Regions from separate parts of the Feifania hominis genome, predicted to be linked through region 3. Evidence: predicted binding sites of a transcription regulator. Region 3 holds the regulator's gene; each other region holds the start of a gene.
What was found. The regulator HrcA, encoded in region 3, represses chaperone genes, less so after heat shock. The targets are predictions, from matches to a motif close to TGTTAGCACTCNNNNNNNNNGAGTGCTAACA.

Region 1 (3,274 bases), on a different contig from region 3:
CACGCAGGTGAACGTGCCGCGCAGACGGTTGACGAGGATGGTCGCAAGGGCCTCGCCCTCGACGTCCTCGGCGATGATGACGAGTTTTTTGCCCGACTGCACGATCTGCTCGAGCAGCGGCAGGATCTCCTGGATGTTCGAGATCTTCTTGTCGGTCAGAAGCAGGTAGGCGTCGTCGATGACGGCCTCCATCTTATCGGTGTCGGTGGCCATGTAGGGCGAGATGTAGCCACGGTCGAACTGCATGCCCTCGACGACCTCAACGGTGGTCTCGGCGGTCTTGCTCTCCTCGACGGTGATGACGCCGTCCTTGGAGACCTTGCCCATGGCCTCGGCGATCAGCTCGCCGACGTGCTCGTCGCCGGAGGAGACGGTCGCGACGCGCGCGATGTCGCCCGAGCCGTTGACGGCCTTGGCGGATTCGACGATGGCGCTGACAACAGTCTCGACCGCCTTGTCGATGCCGCGCTTGATGTCCATCGGGTTCGCGCCGGCGGCAACGTTCTTGTTGCCCTCGCGGACCATGGCCTGCGCGAGCAGGGTGGCGGTGGTGGTGCCGTCGCCGGCGATGTCGTTGGTTTTGACAGCCACTTCTTTGACCAGCTGCGCGCCCATGTTCTCAAAGGGGTCGGACAGCTCGATCTCCTTGGCGATGGTGACGCCGTCGTTGGTGATCAGCGGGCCACCGTAGCTCTTCTCGAGAACGACGTTTCTGCCTTTCGGTCCCATGGTGATTTTTACGGTGTTTGCCAGTTTATCAATACCGGTCTGAAGGGCCTTTCTGGCCTCTTCGCCGTAAGCAACCTGTTTTGCCATTGTTCGTTACCCCTTTCTTACTCCACAATTCCGAGAATGTCGTTTTGTTTGACGATGATGAGCTCCTCGCCGTCGAGCTTGACCTCGGTGCCGGCGTATTTGTTGAAGATGACCTTGTCGCCAACCTTGACTTCCATCTTCACTTCTTTGCCGTCAACGACTCCACCCGGACCGACTGCCAGGACCTCAGCAACCTGCGGCTTCTCCTTTGCGGCGCCCGTGAGGATGATGCCGCTCTTGGTCGTCTCTTCGACCTCTGCCATCTTGACAACGATCTTGTCAAACAGTGGTTTTATTTGCATAAGAAAGACCTCCTTTAAAAATTTCCTGTTCCTGATTTTCATCTGGCACTCGTGAATCTCGAGTGCTTAGCACTCATTTCGCTTGAGTGCTAAAGCTATTGTAATGGATGGCTCCGGAAAAATCAAGGGGAATTGTTCAAATTTACAAATTTGTAACAAATACACGAAGCCGGCGGCAGCAGACGGCGCAGGCGAGGAGCGCTGTGGGCTCAGAGAGCCGCGCAGGCAATAAAAGCCGCGCAGGCGGCGCAGGCGCAAAAAAGGCCACGCAAGCGGCGCAAACGGCAAAAAAGGCCGCGCATGCGGCCCGCTCTTTTATTTCTCGGTGCGCCCGAGCAGATAGTCCACGCTGACACCGTAGTAGTCGGCGAGTTTTACCAGCACATGGGGAGGGATCATTCGCTTGCCGCTCTCGTAGTAGGAGTAGGTGCGCTGCGGCACATTGATCAGCTGTCCCAGCTGCTGCTGTGTCAGATCATGGTCCTCCCGCAGGTCGCGCAGGCGCGGATATTTCATGCTTCATCACCAACGCAAGTATAGGCTAGAACAAATTGGTCTATTGATTTATAGAACATATTGTTCTATTCTGTGCGTAAGAGGTGAAATTATGACAGAGAAGAATCTGGAATGGTATGAAATTGTAGGGAGAAATCTCAGATGGCTTCGCGCGGGGGAGAATTTGAGCATCGCCGAACTCTCGCGGCGCACAGGGGTCTCGAGAGGAATGCTCACGCGGCTCGAGCGCGAGGAGCATGTGGCGCGCTTCTGTGTGAGCCATGTCAAGAAGCTGTGCGACTATTTCGGCGTCATGGCGTGGGAGCTGCTGGAGTCCGATCTGACACGGCGCCGCGGCGATGAGCGGCGGCCGGGGACAGACCCGTCCGGCGGAGAGTGTGGCACGGCGCCTTGATGGAGTGGGGAGCGCTGGCCGTGAAAAGGGCCCGCCGCATTCTGCGGCGAGCCCTCCGGTTGTATGCGGCGAATTCTACCGCCGCTCGCGCGGGGTGAAGTACTGGTAGAGATCACACTTGATCATGCCGTTGTACATCTTGCGCTTTTTGGTGGCGCGACGGCCGAAGTGCTTTTCAAACTCCTCGTCGGAGGTGATGATATAGCAGTTGAAGCCGGGCAGAGCCGAAAAGGCGCGCCCCATCACCCGGGCGAGAGCCTGCGCCTCGCTGCGCTCGAGCATGCGCTCGCCGTAGGGGGGATTGCAGGCGATGACGCCGCGCTCCGCCGCCGGGCGGAAGTGCTTCACATCGCAGACCGTCGCCTCAACGTGGTGTGAGACGCCGGCGAGGGCGGCGTTTTTCTTCGTCAGCTCGGCCATGGCGGGGTCAATGTCCGACGCGTGGACGACAAAGTCCGCACGGCGGATGGCCGAGAGAGCCTCCTCGCGTGCGGCGCGCATGAGAGCCCGGTCGAAGCAGGGCCACTGCTCGACGAGAAAGGAGCGCCGAAGCCCCGGCGCAATGTTTGCGCCGAGCAGCGCCGCCTCGATGGCGATGGTGCCGCTGCCGCACATCGGGTCGTAGAAGTTGACGTCGGGAAAGAAGCGCGCCGTTTTGACGATGGCCGAGGCCAGCGTCTCGCGAAGGGGAGCCATGTTGGCGTTCTCGCGGTAGCCGCGCTTGTGGAGCCCCTCGCCCGAGGTGTCGAGCAGCAGCGAGACGCGGTCGTGAAAGAGAAAGAACTCGATGGGAAACTTTGGCCCGGTCTCGGCGAACCACTCGACGCGGTGGGTCTGGCGCAGCTTGTCGACCACCGCCTTTTTGACGATGGACTGGCAGTCGGGCACACTGAAGAGCCGGCTTTTGAGCGCGTGGCCGGTCACGGGGAAGGCGCCGTCTTTCGGAATGAAGCGCGCCCAGTCGGCGGCCTTGGTGCCCTCGAAGAGCTCGTCGAATGTGAGCGCCTGAAAGTTTGCCACCTCGATGAGCACCCGCTCGCCCTCGCGCAGGTTGAGGTTGGCGCGGGCCACGGCTGAAAAATCGCCGAAGAAGCTCACGCGGCCGTCTGTGACGGCGTCGGTCTCGTAGCCGAGGCGGCGGATGTCCCGCGCGACAAAGCTCTCGAGGCCGAACAGGCAGGGTACGACAATTTTAAACGGTTCCACAACATTCTCCTCTCGCAGTGGCGGACAGAAAAAAACAGAT
Region 2 (3,274 bases), on a different contig from region 3:
GCTCGTCGATGAAGAGGATGATGCGGCCGTCGCTCTTTTTGATCTCGCTCAAAACGGCCTTGAGGCGCTCTTCAAACTCGCCGCGGTACTTCGCGCCCGCCACGAGCGCGCCCATGTCGAGCGCGAAGATGGTCTTGTCCTTGAGGCTCGCGGGCACGTCGCCGCGCACAATGCGCTGCGCGAGGCCCTCGGCGATGGCCGTCTTGCCGACGCCCGGCTCGCCGATGAGAACGGGGTTGTTCTTGGTCTTGCGCGAGAGGATGCGGATGACGTTTCTAATCTCGTCGTCGCGGCCGATGACCGGGTCGAGCTTCTTTGAGCGGGCGCGCTCGACGAGGTCGTCGCCGTACTTTTTGAGCGCGTCATAGGTCTCCTCAGGGGTGTCGTTTGTCACGCGGGCGTTGCCGCGCACCGACACGAGGGTCTTGAGAAAGCGCTCGCGGGTGAGCGAAAAAGTCTTGAAGAGCCCGGCGAGCGCCTGATTCGGCCCCTGCAGGAGCGCGAGAAAGATGTGCTCCACCGAGACGTATTCGTCCTTCATGCCCGCGGCGGTCTTCTCCGCCTCGTTCAGGGCAGCGTCCACCTCGGGTGAGATGTAGATTTTGCCGGCCTCACGGCCGGGGCCCGACACGCCGGGCAGCGCCCCCACCAGGCGCGCGGCCTCGCTCTCGACGGCGCCCGCGTCCACGCCCATCTTGCGAAGAAGCTCGGGGATGAGCCCGTTCTCCTGCCGCAGCAGCGCCAAAAGCAGATGCTGCTGCTCGATCTGCTGGTTCTGGTTTTCAATGGCCAGCGACTGGGCGGCCTCGATGGCCTCAAGGGATTTTCGGGTGAATTTCTGCATGTTCATGGACATGCCTCCCTTCCATTTCTAGTAAAAGAGGGGGATCACCAGGATCCCCCTCTGTTCGCCCGCCTATTTGATCTCAATTCTGCGGGTGACTTCCTGTTTGGCAGGAGCCTCCTTGGGAAGCGTCAGCTCCAAAATGCCGTTTTCGTATTTGGCTTCGATCCTGCCCACGTCAATGCCCTCGGTGCCGAAGCTTCTCTCATAGGCGCCGTAGTGCATCTCGCGGCGAATGTAGTTTTCCCCCTCGCCGGAGGAGCTCTGCTCGCTGTGCTCCGCGCGGATGGTCAGCACCCCGTCGCCGAGGTCGACCTTGACGTCCTCCTTGCGAAAGCCCGGAAGCTCCGCTTTGAGCAGATAGTGGTCGCCCTGGTCGAGAATGTCGGTGCGGCACTCGCACAGGCTCGTCTTGCTGTCGCCGAAGAAGTTTTTCTCCATCTCGTCAAAGTAGCGGGAAAGCGAGTTGCTTCTGCGGCCAAAAGGCATCAATTCAAACATAAAAAACCCTCCATATATTAAGATGTATTTTGTTTAGCTTGTGTAAGCGAGAGGCGTTTGATTCGCCCCGTTTTCGGGGTCTTTCGCTCTCTTTTGTTTACAAGTTTATTCTAGAGTCTATTTGTGACCATTTGGTTGAGAAAATGTGTCCAAATTGTTAACTTTAGCACTCTAAGTGTTCGAGTGCTAAAATCTTGCGCGGGGCGGCGCAATCTGGTACACTTGACGCAGAACAGGAGGGATTCTCATGACGCGCAGCGACATTCTGGCCCGTCTCGACGCGGCGGGCATCGCCTATGAGCTCGAGGAGCACCCGGCGGTCTTCACCATTGACGAGATGCGCGAGCTCGGCATCTGTGAGCGTGGAGAGGTGGCGAAAAACCTCTTTCTGCGCGACGCCAAGGGCCGGCGGCACATTCTCGCCGTGGTGCGAAGCGACAAGCGGGCGGATCTTGCGGCCATTGCCGAACAGCTCGGCACGACCCGGCTGTCGTTTGCAAGCGAGCAGCGCCTGATGAAGCATCTGGGTCTGACAAAGGGCGCGGTGACGCCCCTCGGTGTGCTGCACGACTCCGAGGGTCTGGTGGAGGTCGCCATCGACCGCGACCTGTGCGGCTGCGAGCGACTGGGCGTCCACCCGGGGGAGAACACGGCCACGCTCTGGCTGCGCTGTGACGATCTTCTGCGGCTCATTCGCGAAAACGGAAACCCGGTCAGTGAGATCGTGCTGTAGCAAAAGCGCCCCGGCCATAGGCCGGGGCGCTTTTGTTACCATTCAAAGTTCAAGTAGAGAAAGTAATCCTTATTTAGCCACGGTTCTCCCCATTCAATTCCCTGCATGACAAATATCCGATACCAGCCCGGCTCCAACCAGATTCCATCGGCGACCCAAATGCGGCTGTTTGCACCATCGCGCTCAGGCCGCGTGTAAAAAAGTGTATCGTTGGTAACATAATCATCGACCGTCACAATAAGTGCATTGTTTACAAAGTCGTTCATGTCGAGGTAGCCCAGCGACTGGGCATAACGATCCTCTTCCGGGGTATAAGCAATACGAAGTCCCCCGGAAATCAGCAGTATTTTTGCCCGAACTGGTAAATAAAAATTGTATAGATCCACATCCAGATTAACGCAGAACGAAGCGCGGATCGTATCTCCGGGTTCGATCACCGTCTCATTTATGGTGAGCGTGGGCTCGTCTTCATAATAGATATTTTGTCCAAGATCGGGCGCCTGGGCAACACGGTTCTTAAACTCCTGCTCGTATACTGCGGCATACGTCATTCCCGCTTGGGTAAAAGCATCGCAGTCAATGGCCGTTGCCGGAACGGCGAAGTTTAAATTCTGTGTGTTGGTAATATGCCAAGTCGGAATTCCGATGACCTCACCTCTGCTGTTTACCAGTGCACCGCCGCTGTTGCCTGGTGAAATGGGCGCGGTGAACTGAATGTAGGGAAATCCATCAACAACGCGCTCAACGCTGCTGATGATTCCCTGTGAGATGCTATTTTGTAAACCAAGAGGGCTGCCAATCGCATAGACAACATCCCCTGACTCCCACTTTGTTTGAAGAGTAAGAAACGGAAATGACTTAACGGTATTGCCGTCCACATCAGTTTTAGATACCTTTACGACCGCATAGTCTTGCCCGCTGTCATAGGTAAGCACCCGCTCAATGGGATAGATACGTCCATCCGTTGTCTGCATATAGGCCTGGGTGGTATATTCAATCACATGATAGTTGGTCAGCGCCACGCCATCCGGTGTCACAAAAAAGCCGCTTCCCGTGCTGTAGGGTACTCCGCCCAGATACGTCTGTACATAGAAGACGGCATCTGATACCTTTTTGGATATTTCCGAAGAGCTAAGTTCAGCTTCCGGTTTGGTCTTCAGGCTGACCTTGAGACGAAGCTTCGGCTCAATCAACCG
Region 3 (3,274 bases):
TTGTGGGCACGCTCTATGTCGGCGGGGGCACGCCGTCGCTTCTGACGCCGAAGCAGATCGGCGAACTCTTCGCCCGGGTGAAAAAGAACTTTCGCCTTGCGCGTGACTGCGAGATCACCGTGGAGGTCAACCCCGCCTCGGCCATGAAGAAGACGCTGCGGGCGCTGCGGCGGGCGGGGGTCAACCGTCTGTCGATCGGGCTTCAGTCCACTCACGATGAAGAGCTCGCGGCCCTCGGGAGACTGCACACCTGGGAGCAGTTTCTTGAGACCTACACGCTCGCGCGAAAGCTCAGGTTTCAAAATGTGAGCGTCGATCTGATGTACGGCATCCCGCAGCAGACGCCCGAGAGCTTCGCCGAGACATTGCGGCGGGTGATAGAGCTTGGGCCCGAACATGTTTCGGCCTACGGGCTGCAAATCGAAGAGGGCACGCCGTTCTTCGAGCGGCGAGCGAGCCTCGCGCTGCCCGATGAGGAGAGCGAGGTCGCCATGTACGAGCTTGCCGTCCGGCTGCTCGGCGAGGCGGGGTACCGCCACTATGAGATTTCCAACTACGCCCGCGAGGGCTTTGAGAGCCGCCACAACCTGCGCTACTGGAACTGCGACGACTATCTGGGCCTCGGTACGGCGGCAGCCTCCTACTTCTGCGGCAAGCGTTTTCGCTTCGCAGCGGATATGGAGCGCTACATCGCCGCCTCAAAGAACAACTTCGAGGGCATTGTCGAGGACTACTTCGAGATCCCTCTGCGCGAGAACATCGGCGAGTATGTCATGCTCCGCCTGCGCCTGGCGGACGGGGTGGACAAGGCGGCCTTTTTCCGGCTCTTCCGTCGACAGTTCGACGAGCTCTTCGGGCAGAAGCTGCAGCCCTATCTGGCGCGCTCGCTCGCAGTGGACGACGGCGCCTGCGTACGCCTGACCGACGAGGGCATGTATGTTTCAAACCATATATTAAGCGATCTGATCGATTTTTCCTGAGCGATTGGGGGCGGCCGAAAGGCCGCCCTTTTTTCGGCCTCAGGCAGCCTGCGGGAATTAATAGTTTATTTACAATTGGCCACTTGACAGGGTACGGGGGAAGTGGTAAATTTAATACTGAAGTTAGCACTCGAAAGTGCGGAGTGCTAAAACAGAAAGCACGGAAAGACGGGTGAATCGAAGTGGAGCTCTCCGAGAGAAAAAAACAGATTCTGCATGCGCTGATCGAGACCTATATTCAGACGGCGGAGCCGGTGGGCTCCAAGGCGATTCTGGAGAATTACCAGATGTCGTTTTCGTCGGCCACCATCCGAAACGAGATGGCGGAGCTGACCGAGCTCGGCTACCTGGAGCAGCCCCACACCTCGGCCGGCCGTGTGCCGACCGATCTCGGCTACCGCACCTACGTGACGAGCCTGATGGGCCGCTACAGCCTGTCGAAGCGCGAGAAGAGCCGCATCGACGAGGGGCTCTCGATGCGCATCACCGAGCTTGAGCAGGCGCTCGCCAACGCGAACCGCATCATCTCGGAGCTGACGGCCTATACGTCGCTGGCGCTCACGCCGCACTTCAACACCAACTACATCAAGCGTCTCGAGATGCTCTACATCGACCGCCACACGTTTCTCTTAGTGGTGATGACGTCGAACGGCCTGATCAAAAACCGTGTCTGCCGGCTCAACGTCGAGATCGACCCCGACACCCTCGGGCGCATCGCCGCCATCCTGCAGCGGCGGCTGACCGGTGTGCCGCTCGACTTGATTACGCTCAGGCGCATCAGCCGGCTCGAGGACGAGCTCATGGAGTTTCGCTTCTTTTTGCAGCCGATTCTGCGCTTTGTGGAACAGACGCTCAGCGAGATCGATCAGACCGAGGTCTTCACCGAGGGAGTCGGAAACATTCTCGACTTTCCCGAGTACCGCGACGTGTCGCGGGCAAAGGAGTTTTTCAACTTTCTCGGCGACAAGCAGGAGATCAAGAACATGCTCGCCCCCACTGCAGATACGGGCATTCGCATCATCATCGGCGATGAGAACCCGGTGCTCTCGGTACTGCAGAGCAGCTTGATTATCGGCAACTACCGAGTGGGCGAGAAAGTGGTGGGCGCGATTGGCATCATCGGGCCGACGCGCATGGACTACAGCAAAGTTGTGGGAAAACTTGACTACTTTACCAAAACGTTGAGCAAACTTCTCTCAGAGACGTTCTATGACGACGAATAACATGACGAAATGACGGAGGCGTGAACATTGCCAAATCAGGAAGAGACAAAAAAGAACGGCGGGCAGCAGGATCCGCAGCCCGAACAGCCCCAGGAGACTTTACAGGACGAGACACAACCCGAGAACACCGAGCCGCAGGCGCCCGAGCAGTCCGATATGGTGGAGAGAGGCGCTTTTGACGAACTCAAGGGAAACTTTGACGAACTCAACGAAAAGTATCTGCGCATGGCGGCCGAGTACGACAACTACCGCAAGCGAACCCAGAAGGAGAAAGACGCCCTCTACGCCGACGCTCAGATGGCGACGCTCAAGGAGCTGCTACCGGTGCTCGACAATCTCGAGCACGCGCTCGCCTGCGAGGGCGACGAGCAGGAGCCTTTCCGCAAGGGCGTGGCGCTGGTGCTCAAGTCGTACCAGGATATTCTCACAAAGATGGGCGTCAGCGAAATTGACAACAGCGTTCCTTTCGACCCGGCGTTTCACTATGCGATCGCCCACGTTGAAGATGAGAGCCTGCCCGAGAACGCCATCGCCGAGGTGATGCAGAAAGGGTATCTGTTCAAGGACCGCGTTCTGCGCTACTCGATGGTGAAAGTGGCAAATTAAACCGAGCAAAGAGAATATTTTTCTTTAAGATAGGGAGGAAATTACTATGAGCAAAATCATTGGCATTGACCTTGGTACTACCAATTCCTGTGTTGCGGTGATGGAGGGCGGCGAGCCCGTCGTCATCCCGAACGCCGAGGGCGGCAGAACGACCCCGTCGGTGGTCGCGTTTTCCAAGACCGACGAGAGAATGGTCGGCCAGGTTGCAAAGCGCCAGGCCATCACCAACCCCGACCGCACGGTCATCTCCATCAAGAGAGAGATGGGCACCGACAACCGCGTGACCATCGATGGAAAGAAGTACACCCCGCAGGAGATCTCCGCGATGATTCTCGCGAAACTGAAGACCGACGCGGAAAACTACCTCGGCGAGAAAGTCTCGCAGGCGGTCATCACCGTGCCCGCCTACTTCAACGATTCCCAGCGTCAGGCCACCAAGGACGCCGGCAAGATCGCGGGCCTTGA

Region 1: H8695_RS08635 (co-chaperone GroES) is a predicted target of HrcA. The motif match lies at 1,183-1,213, and genes of this name have one in related genera.
Region 2: H8695_RS10210 (Hsp20/alpha crystallin family protein) is a predicted target of HrcA. The motif match lies at 1,507-1,537, and genes of this name have one in related genera.

Annotation. Positions count from the first base shown of each region.
Region 1 is NZ_JACRSP010000003.1:324,729-328,002, forward strand. Features, by position in the region: gene groL (chaperonin GroEL) at 1-816, opposite strand, end outside; gene H8695_RS08635 (co-chaperone GroES) at 834-1,118, opposite strand; gene H8695_RS08640 (helix-turn-helix domain-containing protein) at 1,434-1,634, opposite strand; gene H8695_RS08645 (helix-turn-helix domain-containing protein) at 1,726-2,028, shown strand; gene H8695_RS08650 (THUMP domain-containing protein) at 2,104-3,234, opposite strand.
Region 2 is NZ_JACRSP010000005.1:33,972-37,245, reverse strand. Features, by position in the region: gene clpB (ATP-dependent chaperone ClpB) at 1-850, opposite strand, end outside; gene H8695_RS10210 (Hsp20/alpha crystallin family protein) at 917-1,345, opposite strand; gene H8695_RS10205 (prolyl-tRNA synthetase associated domain-containing protein) at 1,593-2,078, shown strand; gene H8695_RS10200 (trypsin-like peptidase domain-containing protein) at 2,114-3,274, opposite strand, start outside.
Region 3 is NZ_JACRSP010000002.1:587,279-590,552, reverse strand. Features, by position in the region: gene hemW (radical SAM family heme chaperone HemW) at 1-980, shown strand, start outside; gene hrcA (heat-inducible transcriptional repressor HrcA) at 1,163-2,203, shown strand; gene grpE (nucleotide exchange factor GrpE) at 2,231-2,809, shown strand; gene dnaK (molecular chaperone DnaK) at 2,856-3,274, shown strand, end outside.